DNA from 2 places in the Peribacillus sp. NPDC097264 genome. Region 1 is predicted to be linked to the other one. Evidence: riboswitches for the same ligand, from Rfam matches in the RefSeq annotation. Region 1 holds a riboswitch; the other holds the start of a gene.
What was found. A riboswitch is a leader RNA that binds a small molecule or an ion and turns the genes downstream of it on or off. The one in region 1 is predicted to bind S-adenosylmethionine.
Positions count from the first base shown of each region.

Region 1 (3,214 bases):
TAGGGTTTTCAGACCTCTCATCACAAGCCAGGCATCCTGAACACCGAGCACCGCTCCAAAAGAGTTTTGGAGGGAACCAAGTCTATCGGCAAGGTCCGGGTCTTTTACGACGGCAAGGCCTGCTACGACATCACTATGTCCAGACAAAAATTTCGTTGCACTGTGCAGGACAATATCGGCCCCGAGGTTTAACGGTCTTTGCAGGGCAGGTGTCAGGAATGTATTGTCTACAAAGCTTAATGCGCCAATGCTTTTGGCGATATCACATACCGCTTTAATATCGGTTACTTTAAGCAAGGGATTGGAAGGCGTTTCAATATAGATTGCTCGCGTATTTGGCTGGATGGCCGCTTTTACACTCTCAAGATCCGTCATATCCACGAAGGTATGTTCGATGTTAAAACGGGTCAGCACGGTTGTTACCATTCGGAATGTGCCTCCGTATACATCTTCAGAGATGACGATATGGTCACCGGCAGAAAGCAGGAGGAAAGCCGTTGAAATGGCAGCCATCCCGGATGAAAAAGCGAATCCGCGCGTGCCTTCTTCCAGTTCCGCAATGATATCTTCCAGTGCTTCTCGCGTCGGATTCCCGCTCCGGCTGTAATCGTATTTGCCAAATTGATCAATGTCGGTTTGATGGAAGGTGGAAGCATGCTGGATCGGAACACTCACCCCACCTGTTGTTGGATCAAATTTATGTTGGTTGTGTAGTAATTTGGTTTCAAAACTGAATTCTTGGTTTGTCATCGTATTGCCTCCTTTTTTACTTGAGCAAATGCCTGCTGCAGGTCTTCGATTAAATCTCCGCTGTCCTCGATGCCGACAGAGAATCGAAGGAGTCGATTGCAAACTCCATTTGCCGTTCTAACTTCAAGAGGCATATCGGCATGTGTCTGTGTCGCCGGATATGTGATGAAGCTTTCAACACCACCAAGGCTTTCGGCAAATGAAATCAATGAAAGGGACTGTAGAAATGGGTTGACCACCGCTTCATCATTGACCCGGAATGAAATCATGCCGCCACGACCAGGATAGAGAACATCCGTTACACTTTCATGTTCCGTCAAATAATCAACGATAACCTTGGCGTTCTTTTCATGACGCTCCATTCTCAGTGCCAAGGTTTTCATCCCGCGCATCAACAGCCACGAATCAAATGGGCTCAAGACCGCACCCATACCATTATGGTGGAAAGCAAGGGACTCACATAACTCGGCGCCTTTTGCCACAATCAAGCCGGCCAACACGTCATTATGGCCACCTAGATATTTCGTTGCACTGTGAATCACGATGTCAGCACCAAGTAAGAGGGGCTGTTGGATGATCGGCGTGTAAAAAGTATTGTCAACAATCAATAGTAAATTGTATTGTTTGGCAAGAGCGGCGACGGCTGGAATGTCCGTTTGCTGCATAAGAGGGTTTGTGGGAGTTTCAATAAAGATGGCCTTTGTTTGAGGGGTGATTGCTTTTTCAATATCCTCCAGGCAACATGTATTGACATATTCGCATTGTAGCCCCCATTTTTTAAAGCCATGCTCTAATAAACGATATGTACCGCCATATAAATCTTCGCTACTGATCCATGCATCCCCTGATTTGAATAAGGAAAGGATGGTGGCAATGGCAGCCATTCCCGAGCTACATGCATATCCTTGATCGCCATGTTCTAGTTTGGCGATAGATTGCTCCAATAGCTGGCGTGTAGGGTTTCCTGTTCGTGTATAGTCGAATCCTGTTGATTGACCAATTCCTTCGTGACGGAAAGCCGTCGAGAAGTAAACGGGCGGATTGACCGTTCCTGTCGCCGTTTCACTGCGGTTTCCAAGCTGAGCAAGATAGGTTTCTGTTTTGTACATAATTTTTCACTGCTCCTTTTAGTTAAATAAAATAAAAAAAGTCTTCTTTAAGAAGAAGACTTGAATAAGTAGGATAGAGTCATTCTTCTTATCTTCCAAGTTACACAAACTTGTGGAATTAGCACCTTTTCATTGGTTTGAAACAAATGAAGGTTGCTGAGGTGTCATAGGGCCATTCCCTCTACCTCTCTCGATAAGAGTTTTGATTATTCAATTTCTTTTGAATTTACTATAAATATAGGATTCTGTCAAGGACATTCCTAATAGACGGTTATTTGGGACTAGCTATTATGGAACATGTATCAGATTTATCATTATAAAATTACGAATTCAACAGAGTAATAGAACCGGATTCAGATTAAACGGACTTTTCTGAAGGAAAAGGTCATTTGTGTTCCGTTTTTTTTGCTTTACAATAATAATGTTTGTACAATATATAGGGGATCATATAAAACGTCATTATTCATTACATATACATATTGTTTCTCAGTGGATAGTGCGAATATAGGAGGAGAACACATGGAATATAGAATCGAACGAGATACAATGGGGGAAGTAAAAGTTCCTGCTGATAAGTACTGGGGTGCTCAAACGGAAAGAAGCCGTAATAACTTCAAAATCGGTTATGAAAAAATGCCGATTGAATTAGTTCATGCATTTGCTTACGTAAAACAAGCGGCAGCAAAAGTGAATTTTGAACTTGGCGATCTTTCAGAAGTGAAGAAGGATGCCATCGTTAAAATTTGTGGTGAAATCCTTGAAGGTACGCTTGACGAACATTTCCCACTTGTCGTCTGGCAAACTGGTAGCGGCACACAAAGTAATATGAACGTGAATGAGGTGGTCGCAAACAAAGGCAATAAATGGTTAGAGGAAAAAGGCGAAACTGAGATGCTTCACCCGAATGATGATGTTAACAAAGCGCAAAGCTCTAACGATACATTCCCGACAGCCATGCATATCGCAGCTTATATGGAAGTTGCCGAAAAATTGGTACCGGCCATTAAAGTGCTTCGTGACACATTCGAAGCCAAAGAAAAAGAATTCTGGGATGTCGTGAAAATTGGACGTACCCATCTTCAAGATGCGACACCACTAACTCTTGGCCAAGAAATCTCCGGTTGGAAAGCAATGCTTGATAAAGATTTGGCGATGATCGAAGAAAGTAGCCAAAAATTATTGAACCTTGCATTGGGCGGTACGGCTGTTGGGACTGGAATCAATACGAAAAAAGAATTCCCGGCACTTTCTGCTAAACAAATCGCAGCGGATACGGGACATTCATTTGTCACATCGGATAATAAGTTCCATGCTTTAACAAGCCATAACGAAATTGTTTATGCACACGGTGCTCT
Region 1 is NZ_JBNNSR010000007.1:102,271-105,484, reverse strand. It holds gene metC (cystathionine beta-lyase) at 1-750, opposite strand, end outside; gene ACQKL0_RS12740 (methionine biosynthesis PLP-dependent protein) at 747-1,859, opposite strand; SAM riboswitch class I at 1,945-2,059, opposite strand; gene fumC (class II fumarate hydratase) at 2,379-3,214, shown strand, end outside.

Region 2 (3,214 bases), on a different contig from region 1:
ACTCATCAGTGATTATTTGAGAAATAATCGCCTGCGTCTACTGGATACTCCAGGATTTAATGGAGAGAAAAGCGTAGACCCTGACTTCCAAAATTACTTACTGGAGAGCGATGGAGTGATGTTCGTTCTGGATGCACGGGCACCTTTCACGGGCAGTGAACGTGATTTGCTATTGGAAATGCAACAAATGGCCCCTAAACTTCCTATTCATTTCTTGCTGAATAAAATGGATACCATCTATAGTGATCAAGTGGCAGTCAGGATGGAAGATGAAACATGGGATAAGGTGAATGCTTATTTCCCGAACGCGAAGGTATTTGCTTTCTCCAAGCTTTATGACAGCAAACAGCAACTGCAGGATCTAGCTGTCTTCCTTCACGCAAACTATCAAGATAGCAATTGGAAGGAAATGAGGGCGGAGAAGCTCCTTGCCTTCACGCGTAAAACTTTATCCTATCTATTAGAAAAACGGGCAGCGAATGAACGGAAATGCGAGCATTCGATTTCTTGGAATGAACAGATGGAAGTGAAGTTGAATGGCGCTACGAATCAGTTGACTGATTTGGAAAAAGAAAAAACCGAAAACATTACAAGATCTTATCGCTTATTAAAAGAAGAAGTGAAAAAACAGCTTTCCACACGAATTCCTGAATTACTGCGTGATTGCTCTAAAACATTATCTGAGAATAGTGACTTTAGCCAAGTGCATATACAGTTGAATCAGGAAATGAACGATCGGATCCAGGCATTTATATCCGATAAAATCATGCCGCAGTATTTCCGCTCGCTTCAAGACTGGATTGCTACATCTGAGTTAGAATTCACGCAAAGCCAACAGTTCATGGATGAGATGAGCGCAGGCTTCAATGAGCTATACAAAGAAGAACGTATTGTACTGGCCGGGGACTTCCGGGTCTTGGATGACTGGCGCCGTGATGCGGACCGGATGACAAGCAGCATCCGGATAGAAAATGTAAACATATTACTAAGAAGGACCCCATCTCAGTTGATTCTTAAGGGAGCCGGGAAGCTATTTGGTGCGATTCCGCAAAATAAAGCGAATATGTACAATCGATATAAGAAGTTCTTGGAAAATGAAGACTTCCAGGATGTTGCCGATATGATCAGTGACAGATTCCTTACTCAGTTTGGATTGTTCGAAAAATCCTTGGAACGTGACATATCCCTGTTCTACCGCAGTCCATTTGCCATCCTTGAAAAAAATATCGAACAGACGAAAGCCGAAATCAAAGAACAGCAGGCTACATTGGAACATATGAGACAAAATCCTGAAGTCTACCGTGATCCGATTACCCTGTTCGAAGTGAAACTGCGCCAATTCGAACGCCTTGAAAAAATCGAGAAAAGACGCCTGGCGAAACTGCAAGGAAAATAAAACATTTAAAATATTCTAAAAACTATTGACTTAATGACTATATCCCTATAAAGTGGTACTTACCATAACGAAACGTAACACATTATATTCTCTTATCAAGAGTGGCGGAGGGACTGGCCCTACGATGCCCAGCAACCGTTCCAATTAGGAATTGGTGCTAAATCCTGCAAAACAGAAATGTTTTGACAGATAAGAGAGGGATAAGTCTGCAAACCAGCTGATTAAACCTCTCTATTTTAGAGAGGTTTTTATTTTGTGTTTATGCCGAGCTAACAGATAAGAATAATGTAAAAAATAGGGGGAATTAAAATGGGAAAATCAATTTTAAAAGGAGCTTTCGTTTCCGTCATCGCTTCGGCGTTGCTTTTGACGGGGTGTTCTTCGGGACAAAGTACAGGGGAAGCGAAAAAAGAGGAAAAGGTATCTTTTGAAAATGTTCCAGAACGATTTGCGAAAGGCGAGGGAGCTAAAATTAAAGTCATTCGTAAAATTGGCGGAGATGATCACACGGCCCAATACTTAGCAGGGGCGCAAGAAGAAGGAGAAGCACTTGGCTTCCAAGTAGATACTTTTACGGCCAATGGCGATACGGCTAAATTCCATGACGCCATCGCTCAGGCTCTGGAGGAAGACTATGATGGCTATATCATTTCCCATGGTGATGATGCAGCGACAGTGAATGACGTACAAAAGTTGGTTGATGCAGGGAAAAGCGTAGTCACATTCGATTCCATCGGCGATTTAACGAAAATTGATGGGGTAACAGTAACCTCACAAGATGACGAAGCATTGGCAACTCTTGCTTTTGACAAATTGATTGAAGAGCAAAAAGGCGAAGCGAACATTGCATACCTTTGGGTAGATGGTTTCCCTCCTATGGTGAGAAGAAATGCCGTGTATCAAGAAAAGCTGAAAGAAAATCCTGGCATTCATGAAATTGAAAGATTCGGAGTGGCATCTTCAGATACTTCTGTCCAGACGCAAAACGCGGTATCGGCGATGTTGAACAAGTATCCAAAAGGTAAAATAGACGCAATTTTCGCAACCTGGGATGCATTCGCTATCGGAGCAGCTCGTGCGATAAAAGAAGCGGGGCGCGATGAAGTGAAAATCTATGGTATTGACGTGTCCAATGCCGACCTTCAGGAGATTCAAACAAAAGGAAGCTCATGGTCGTATACCGCAGCGGTTGATCCGAAGTTGATTGGTGCAGTGAATATGAGACTGCTAGCGAAAAAACTAGCGGGGGAAGAAACGCCGCAAACCTATGATTTAGAAGCATCATTGATATCTCAAAAACAGCTTCAATCATCGAAGGACGCTGTCAATATGACCAATCTATCCGGCATTGTTCAAGGCTGGGGAGTATCAACGGAATTTGAAGAAGACTGGATGAAAGTATTGAAAGAACATTATAAGAAGTAACGATCAGAATCAGTAGACACTCTCTTTCAAGTTGAAGAGAGTGTCTGTTTAATGGGAGGGATTGGACATGGGCATTCAACTAGAAATGAAACAAATATCGATTGAGTTTCCAGGTGTAAAAGCGCTTAGTGAAGTTGATTTTTCAGTACAGTCGGGAACAGCACATGCATTGGTCGGCGCAAATGGAGCAGGGAAATCGACGCTAATGAAAGTCTTATCAGGAGCTCATGTCCATTATACCGGCGACATTTTTCTAAATGGCCAGGTACAGGATATCCGGTCGCCAAAGTCGGCACAGGAAGCTGGCATTCAAATTGTGTATCAGGAAGTGGATACGGCCCTCATTCCTTATTTAACGGTTGCGGAGAACGTGATGCTGAATGAATCCGTACA
Region 2 is NZ_JBNNSR010000021.1:5,977-9,190, reverse strand. It holds gene ACQKL0_RS19960 (GTP-binding protein) at 1-1,396, shown strand, start outside; SAM riboswitch class I at 1,486-1,592, shown strand; gene ACQKL0_RS19955 (sugar ABC transporter substrate-binding protein) at 1,706-2,821, shown strand; gene ACQKL0_RS19950 (sugar ABC transporter ATP-binding protein) at 2,889-3,214, shown strand, end outside.
Region 2: linked by a shared signal. The riboswitch ahead of ACQKL0_RS19955 (sugar ABC transporter substrate-binding protein) and the one ahead of ACQKL0_RS12740 (methionine biosynthesis PLP-dependent protein) in region 1 are both predicted to bind S-adenosylmethionine.